4 regions of the Erwinia sp. genome follow, and region 1 is predicted to be linked to each of the others. Evidence: predicted binding sites of a transcription regulator. Region 1 holds the regulator's gene; each other region holds the start of a gene.
What was found. Region 1 encodes Fur, which represses iron uptake genes when iron is present. Its sites were predicted from a motif close to ATAATAATGAGAACNACTATCAA; they were not measured.
Positions count from the first base shown of each region.

Region 1 (2,206 bases):
CGTCAATTTCTGGGACACGCTTTTCTGGGGCGGCTTTGACAGCATTAATGACTGGGCCAACAAAGGCTATGAGGTGATCGTTTCCAATCCGGATTATCTCTATATGGATTTCCCGTACGAGGTCAATCCATTGGAAAGGGGCTATTACTGGGGGACCCGCTTCAACGACGAGCGCAAAATGTTCAGCTTTGCGCCGGATAATCTGCCACAGAATGCGGAGACATCGGTGGATCGTGACGGCAATTTCTTCGACGCTAAATCCGACAAGCCATGGCCGGGAGCCTACGGTATTTCCGCTCAGCTCTGGAGCGAAACTGTACGGACCGATGAGCAGATGGAAGGGATGATTTTCCCTCGAGTCCTGGCCGTTGCGGAGCGTGGCTGGCATCGAGCAGGCTGGGAGCAGGCTTATCAGGCCGGACGCGAATACAAAGGTGGCGAAACACAGCACGTTGATCGCGTAGCGCTCAACAAGGACTGGCAGCGCTATGCCAATCTGCTGGGACAGCGCGAGCTGGCAAAAATGGATAAAGCCGGCATCCACTATCGCTTGCCGCAGCCGGGCGCGAAAATTACCGCAGGCAAGCTGCAGGCCAATATCGCTCTGCCGGGCGTGACTATTGAGTACTCGCTTGACGGTGGCAACAGCTGGCAACGCTACCGCGATGACGCTCGCCCAACGGTTTCCGGCAAGGTATTCATTCGCGCCGTCAGCAGCGACGGCAAGCGTTTCAGTCGTGTAGAAACCCTATAATAACCACACGACAGGCAAAAAAAAACCGGTGAGCGATCACCGGTTTTTTTACTGCAACGCGTTACTTATCGTGCAGCGTCTCATCTTCACGACAGTCGCCGGTAGCACAGTGGCCGTAAAGATAGAGGCTGTGGTTGCTGAGCTTGATACCGTGTTTGGTAGCGATATCACGCTGGCGGGACTCAATAGACTCGTCGCTAAATTCGATTACCTTACCGCAGTCCAGACAGATCAGATGATCGTGATGCTGCTGCTGGGTAAGTTCAAAAACGGATTTGCCGCCTTCGAAATTATGGCGGGTAACGATCCCTGCATCGTCAAACTGGTTCAGCACGCGGTAAACGGTTGCCAGGCCAATCTCTTCGCCCATGTCGATCAGGCGTTTATACAAGTCTTCCGCACTGACATGATGGCACGCGGGTTCCTGAAGCACTTCCAGAATTTTCAGTCGAGGAAGCGTGACTTTCAGGCCGGCCTTCTTTAATGCGGTATTATTGTCAGTCATGCGGATATTGTCCTGTTACTTTGCTGGTCACTAAGTGGCTGAAAAGCCGTGAGCATCGGTCGACGCAAAAGCTGAGCGTCTCATTATAGAACCGATGCCTTGAAGAAACCACAGCGGAGATGCAAAACCATCAGGGGATGTAAGGATAAGAAGTCGTTACGTCCGGAAAAGCAAGCACCCATATACGCTGGGTTGTCAGTTCGCTCTGCCTGATTGACGGCGCCGCAGAAGCGGAGGCGGAGCAAGGCTATTGTACCGTTTTGACGGTAAAAGTTACAAATATGTATCTATTACTTCTATAGGAAAAAGCGTTGGCCCGGTGGGGGATTGCCCACCAGGCCAACGTTATCAGGCTTCGAGAATATCCTGAAGCTGCAGTTCATCCGAGATCTGCCTGACCCATTTTTCCACACGTTCGTTGGTCAGTTCTGGCTGACGATCTTCGTCGATGGCCAGGCCCAGGAAGTGGTTATCATCCGCCAGGCCTTTCGACGCTTCAAAATCATAGCCTTCGGTCGGCCAGTGACCCACGATGACCGCGCCGTTAGGTTCAATAATGTCGCGGATAGTACCCATCGCGTCACAGAAATATTCTGAGTAGTCTTCCTGATCGCCACAGCCGAACAGCGCAACCAGCTTGCCGTTGAAGTCGATCTCTTCCAGGGTAGGGAAGAAATCATCCCAGTCACACTGCGCTTCGCCGTAGTACCAGGTCGGGATGCCCAGCAGCAAAATATCAAAGGCTTCAAGGTCTTCTTTGCTGCTTTTAGCGATATCATGAACTTCAGCCACCTCGTTACCGAGCTGCTTCTGGATCATTTTTGCAATGTTTTCCGTATTGCCCGTATCGCTGCCAAAGAAAATGCCTACGATTGCCATGAGTTTAATAACCTCTTGAAACTTAATGATATGCGGCGGCTAGCCTGAAAATGTTAAGGCAATAATAG
Region 1 is NZ_DALZCD010000180.1:3,989-6,194, reverse strand. Features, by position in the region: gene RTK32_RS14500 (beta-N-acetylhexosaminidase) at 1-754, shown strand, start outside; gene fur (ferric iron uptake transcriptional regulator) at 816-1,259, opposite strand; gene fldA (flavodoxin FldA) at 1,608-2,138, opposite strand.

Region 2 (2,206 bases), on a different contig from region 1:
AACTTTGCCTCGCTGTTGGATAACTACGGTCATATCCCTAACGGTAACCGTAGCTACTATCTCAGCCGCTCCCAGCCGCCCTTTTTCAGCCTGATGGTGGATCTGCTGGCGACGCATAAAGGCGACAGTGTTTACCGCCAGTATCTCCCGGAGCTGCAAAAAGAATATGACTACTGGATGCGTGACGCAGACAAAATTAAAGCGGGCGAAGCCAGCAAGCGGCTGGTTAAGTTGAAAGACGGCACGCTGCTTAACCGCTATTGGGATGCTCGTGACGTGCCCCGTACCGAGTCTTATATGGCCGATGTTGAGACAGCCGGAAAAGCTAAAGGACGGGATAAAGGTGAAGTTTATCGCGATCTGCGCTCAGGTGCGGCTTCCGGCTGGGACTTTAGTTCACGCTGGTTCGCTAATCCCAATGATATTACCTCAATTAAAACAACCGCGATTTTACCCGTCGATCTGAACTCGCTGATATTCCATCTGGAACAAACGCTGGCCCGCGCCAATAAAGAAGCCGGTCATGCCGACGTCAGCGAGCAGTTTGCACAGCGAGCCGAACAGCGCCAGCAGGCGATTAATCGTTATTTTTGGGATGAAAAGCAGGGCTGGTACGTCGACTACGACTGGAAAGCGGCTAACGTCCGTCCACAGCTGACAGCGGCCACGCTGTTCCCGCTCTGGTTCAAGGCGGCAACGGCGGATCAGGCTAACCGGACGGCGACGGCGGTGCAGGCGCAGCTGGTTAAGGAAGGCGGGCTTGTTACCACCAACGTCAATAACGGCCAGCAGTGGGATGCCCCGAACGGCTGGGCGCCATTGCAGTGGGCGGCGGTACAGGGACTGAACAACTATGGCAAGCAGACGCTGGCAAAAGATATTGGGATACGTTTTTTGAAAAACGTGCAAACCACCTATGACAAACAGCACAAGCTGGTCGAAAAGTATGTGGTGGAGGGCAGTAACCTGGGCGGCGGCGGCGGCGGCGAATATCCGCTGCAGGACGGTTTTGGCTGGACCAATGGCGTTACGCTGAAGTTAATGGATCTCTACTGTCCGAAAGGCGTGGTATGTAACAACGTCGGTGATATCACTAAAGGCCAGTAAGCCTTTTTTCAGGCGATCGCGGATCGCCTGATTTTCCTTCCCTACTTTGCTCTCACCTTCTTACTCCCCCTGCGCGTTTTATCAGAATTATCACGGATTGTAGGAAACTATTGTAAAGATAATAATTATCATTAAGATTACCATAATCTTTACATTTTGCCGCCAGTCACTGGCCGGTGGCGCTCTTTGTCCGATCTTCGAAAGGGAAGAAGCATGGTTTTCGCTCAAAAACGCCTGCTGTTCTGTACTACATTGTTTGTCTCACCTGTTGCTCTCTGTGCCACCGATACGCTGGTGGTGACCTCTGCCCCTGCGGAAACGGCCACCACGCCTACCGTCGGGTATAACGCCACCACCAGTCAGGGCGCGATGAAAACCGACCGACCGCTGGCGCTGACCGCCCAGTCCGTTTCGGTTATTACCCGTCAACAGATGGAGGATCAGGGGGCTACCGATGTTAACCAGGCGTTAAGCTATACCGCCGGAGCTTTTACTAACTTTGCCGGCGCGGCCAGCCGTTACGATACCGTCTCGCTGCGCGGCTTCCACGGCGGCGACGTGGATAATATCTTCCTCGACGGCCTGCGGCTGATGAGCGACCCCGGTAGCTATAACATTTTGCAGGTTGATCCCTGGTTTCTGGAACGTATCGATGTGATTAAAGGCCCGTCATCGGCGCTTTATGGTCAAACGGTGCCCGGTGGGCTGGTGATGGAAAGCTCGAAGCGCCCGCAGTTCCGTCAGGAGGGTCACTTCCGCGCCTCGGCAGGCAACCATAACAGCACCGGCACCGCCTTCGACTATACCGATGCGATTAACGAACAGTGGGCGTTCCGGCTGACCGGCCTTAGCCGCCACAGCGATACGCAATATGATCACACGCGCGAAGAGAAATATGCCCTTTCCCCTTCCCTGCTGTGGCAGCCCGATGAAGACACCTCTTTGCTGCTACGCGCCTATCTGCAAAAAGACCCTTCGGGCGGCTATCATGGTGCCGTGCCTGGCGACGGCAGTATTACCGAACACAACGGGCGCAAACTGAGCACCGGTTTTTACGATGGTGACAGTTCACTGGATCAATTTAAGCGGCACGAGCAGA
Region 2 is NZ_DALZCD010000027.1:9,421-11,626, forward strand. Features, by position in the region: gene treA (alpha,alpha-trehalase TreA) at 1-1,107, shown strand, start outside; gene RTK32_RS03690 (TonB-dependent siderophore receptor) at 1,321-2,206, shown strand, end outside.
Region 2: the regulator Fur is predicted to act here: its motif matches at 1,223-1,245, upstream of RTK32_RS03690 (TonB-dependent siderophore receptor).

Region 3 (2,206 bases), on a different contig from region 1:
TAAAGCCCTGCATCACCACCTGGCCGGCCATCGTCCCTACTACGGTAGAAGAGAGTCCTGCCGCCAGCAGGCTCAGGCCAAATACCACTGCCGCCGCACGGCCCAATAGCGGATCCAGCGTCAGATAGGCCTGATCGAGATCCGCGATACCGGTATGGCCGCTGAAGTGAAAAGCCGCTGCCGCCGTTGCCATCATGGCCAGATTCACAAAACCGGCAATGGTCATCGCGACGGCCACATCCAGCTTGGTCGAAGAGTAGCGTTCCGCCCGACTCCCACCGTCAGGGCTTTGCGTTAATGAAGAGTGCAGATAAATCACGTGCGGCATAATGGTCGCGCCCAGCACGCCCGCTGCCAGCAGCACCGCATCAGCGGTTGGCAGCGACGGTACGGCCAGGCCCTGCAGCAAATCGGTAACTTTCGGCTGCGAGAAAAACAGCTCGATCACGTAGGCCGCGGCCACAAACAGCAGCAGGCCGCCGATGACCATTTCCAGCGGTTTTTGTCCCCGGCTTTGCAGCATCAGGATCAGAAACGTCACCACGCCCGTCAGCACCGCGCCCTGCAGCAGGCTGACGCCAAAGAGCAGCTTAAAGCCGATAGCCGCGCCGATAAACTCGGCAAGGTCGGTGGCCATGGCAATAATTTCTGCCTGAACCCAATAGAACCAGACGGCCGGACGCGGAAAGCGATCGCGGATGTGCTCTGCTAGATTTTTGCCGGTCGCGATACCGAGCTTGGCGGACATTAGCTGAATAACCATCGCCATGATATTGGCCCAGACCACCACCCACAGCAGCTTGTAGCCATAGGAAGCGCCAGCCTGAATATTGGTCGCAAAATTGCCGGGGTCAATATAGCCAATCGCCGCAATAAAAGCGGGTCCCATCAGCGCAAATTTGATTTTACGGGAACTACGGACCGTCTGTTCCGCGGTGCGGCCTTCAAGCATCGTTTTACCCCTTAATACACCTGAGGAAGAGAGTGTCATTTAAATGATAATGATTATCAACCTCATTTATGCTGATTAACCCTATCGCTGTGATAGCCTACGCTAAAAAGTATAGCCTTTGCTATACCCACAGGCAGCGTTTCTTGTTTGCGATTTGTAATCGATAAACTTACTTTAGGTTAAAAAGTATTCCCCTACAAGTTAGCGGGTGGCTTTTTAAACAGTATCAGTCTGTGACCGGAAAGCAGAATGCAAAATTAAGCCGATATGAATTTGTTATATTGAGGCTTTAGTCTCGTTTTTCTGCAACTTGTTACATAGAATGTGCAGCGAAATATAACAGCCTTCAAATTTGGAGCACTCATGTCCCGCATTCTGCATTTTGCTTTGGCGCTGGTAGTGGTAACGCTGCTGGCCATCCTGGTCAGCAGCGATCGCAAAAATATTCGCGTACGTTTTGTTATTCAGCTGCTGGTGATCGAGGTTTTACTGGCCTGGTTCTTCCTGAACTCTGAGATCGGCTTAGGTTTTGTGAAAGGCTTCGCCGGCTTCTTCGACAAGCTGTTGGGCTTTGCCGCTCAGGGCACCAGCTTTGTCTTTGGCGGGATGAACGATAAAGGCCTGGCGTTCTTTTGGCTTAACGTCCTTTGCCCTATCGTCTTTATTTCTGCTCTTATTGGTATCCTGCAGCATTTTCGTATCCTGCCTGTGGTTATCCGGGCGATCGGTACCGTGCTGTCAAAAGTGAACGGTATGGGCAAGCTGGAATCTTTTAACGCGGTAAGCTCGCTGATTTTGGGACAGTCAGAAAACTTTATCGCCTATAAAGATATCCTGGGCAAAATGTCACAGCGCCGCATGTACACCATGGCCGCTACCGCGATGTCGACCGTATCCATGTCCATCGTCGGCGCCTATATGACCATGCTCCAGCCGAAATATGTGGTCGCTGCGCTGATCCTGAATATGTTCAGTACCTTTATCGTGCTGTCTTTGATCAACCCATACCGCGTTGAAAACGAACAGGATCTCAAGCTGAACGATCTGCATCAGGGGCAGAGCTTCTTTGAAATGCTGGGCGAATACATTCTTGCCGGTTTCAAAGTAGCGGTCATTGTTGCCGCCATGCTGATTGGCTTTATTGCGCTGATTTCCGCCATCAATACGCTGTTCGATACGATTTTTGGCATCAGCTTCCAGGGCGTGCTGGGCTACGTATTCTATCCCTTTGCCTGGGTGATGGGCGTGCCCGCT
Region 3 is NZ_DALZCD010000346.1:1,034-3,239, reverse strand. Features, by position in the region: gene RTK32_RS19885 (Nramp family divalent metal transporter) at 1-952, opposite strand, end outside; gene RTK32_RS19880 (NupC/NupG family nucleoside CNT transporter) at 1,316-2,206, shown strand, end outside.
Region 3: the regulator Fur is predicted to act here: its motif matches at 990-1,012, upstream of RTK32_RS19885 (Nramp family divalent metal transporter).

Region 4 (2,206 bases), on a different contig from region 1:
CAGCAGAACGCCTCGCTGGTACAGGAGTCCGCCGCCGCCGCCGCCTCGCTGGAGGAACAGGCTACCCGCCTGGCTCAGGCCGTTGCCGTGTTCCGGACCGGCCATTCGCGCGCGCCAGCCTTAAAGTCGGTCGCCGCCTCAGCGGCAAAGGCTCCGAAAAAAATGCAGCCAGCGACCGGTGAAGGAAACTGGGAAACGTTTTAAACAGGCGGCGCTGAGTCTCACCGCCCGTTCTGATGATGATACTTATGTGGCCGACCCGGATGTCGATAGCGCGTCGGCCATATTTTCTCAGGCGCAATGTCCAGCGCTTCAGCAATCAGCCGCTCGCCTTTTGGCCAGGGACGGCGCAATGCATTAGCCAGCGTCGAGGACGCCAGTCCCGCCTGCCGGGAAAGTGCCGATAAATTCGTCCCTCTCTTTTTTAACGCAGCGATAATGTCTGCGGTATGCCAGTCCTTTAGCTCCATCATGCCTCCTTTCTGTGAACCCAACGTTATTGGCGGCCAGCCCGCTTATCGTCTCATCTCTCTTCTCACACCGTTACCGCGGTTGATATCCCTTTCAGGGAGAAAAACCTCAGTCGCTGCAATACGGCGCGGAAACGCCAATATTATATTCTTTACCTACAACGGCATTTATTCTTTCTCTGTTATACAGCGAAAAGGCGCGTTTTTAAATATTTATTCCTCTAAATGCAGCGATTTATATAATAAAAAAACCATGCAAATCATTAGGTAGACCAGTAATGAGGATGGCTTATTTATACCAGTAAAATGCCGCGCATCCTCTCGTGAATAGCTAACAGGAATAGTTATCAGAACCATTACAGTACATGCCGCCAGCGAAAAAGATGATAATAATTATCACTCCTCCTTTTTGTGCGCTAAAAATATAAATATCTTTTTATCCGGTTTTTATTTCCGCATTTCCCGTGCATAATGCGGCAAATAAATGACTTTGCCTGCCAATCTCTGGAGCCGCTATGCTGACTGCCGAAATGACCGCTCGCCTGAACGATCAGTTAAATCTGGAATTTTTTTCCGCTAATCTCTATTTACAGATGAGCGCCTGGTGCGCCGATAAAGGGTTTGAGGGCGCCGCCGCCTTTCTGCGCGAGCACTCCCGCGAAGAGATGCAGCATATGCAACGCCTGTTTAACTACCTGAGCGATACCGGTGCCATGCCGGTTCTGGGCAGTATTGCAGCGCCACCGGTGACCTTTGATTCACTGAACAACGTGCTGGAACAGGCTTACGAGCACGAACAGCTGATCACCGCAAAAATTAATGAACTGGCCCATGCGGCGATGACTTCTCAGGACTACTCCACCTTCAACTTCCTGCAATGGTACGTGGCCGAGCAGCACGAAGAAGAGAAGCTGTTTAAATCCGTACTGGATAAGCTGGCGCTGGTCGGCACCAGCGGTAAAGGGCTGTTCTTTGTCGATAAAGATCTCATGCAGATGAGCACCTCAGACGAGCAGGCCTGAGGTTAAGGGGCGATCGCCGTCGCCCCGCAGGTGCTCTTCTTTTCTGTTACAGCGTCAGATGATAGAACTTCGTATCCACTTTCATGACGGGAAAAGCGGCAGGTAACGCGGCTTCGGCCACTTCGCTAAAGCCGTTTTTCTCGTAAAAACGGTGCGCTGCCAGGAATTTTGCGGTGGTGCCCAGCCAGATAGCCTGAAGCTGCTGCCCGCGAGCGTGCGCAAGCAGCGTTTGCAGCAGGCTGTTGGCGACTCCCCGATCCTTGCCTCGCCAACCTTCTGCCACAAACATCTTTCGCAACGCGGCTTGCCCCTCGCCGATATCCTTCAGCGCGATACAGCCCACCACGGCATCATCAGCTGTTGCCACCCAAAACTCGCCCGCGCCCTGCTGATAAAAATTCGGGATATCGTTAAGGTCTGGCTGCTGCTCTACCGAAATCGGGATACCGAACTCATGATTCTGGATAGGCAGGATCAGATGGTTGACGCCTGCCTGGTAACGAGAATGAAAGCGCTGCACGATAAAGGAGGTATTCATGGTAAAAGACCTTTTTCAGCCCGCCTGTTGCGCGATGTTTTGCAGACAGGTCGCAAATACGCCTTCGCTAACGCTCTTCGCCACTTCCTGCTCATCATGCCCCGCATTGACCTTGAAATCCGCCCACCATTCCGCCAGCGTAGTGCCGTCGTTTTTCGGCGTCAGCTTCACCACCG
Region 4 is NZ_DALZCD010000003.1:36,218-38,423, reverse strand. Features, by position in the region: gene RTK32_RS00680 (methyl-accepting chemotaxis protein) at 1-204, shown strand, start outside; gene RTK32_RS00675 (helix-turn-helix transcriptional regulator) at 222-470, opposite strand; gene ftnA (non-heme ferritin) at 986-1,492, shown strand; gene RTK32_RS00665 (GNAT family N-acetyltransferase) at 1,539-2,030, opposite strand; gene RTK32_RS00660 (SRPBCC family protein) at 2,046-2,206, opposite strand, start outside.
Region 4: the regulator Fur is predicted to act here: its motif matches at 811-833, upstream of ftnA (non-heme ferritin).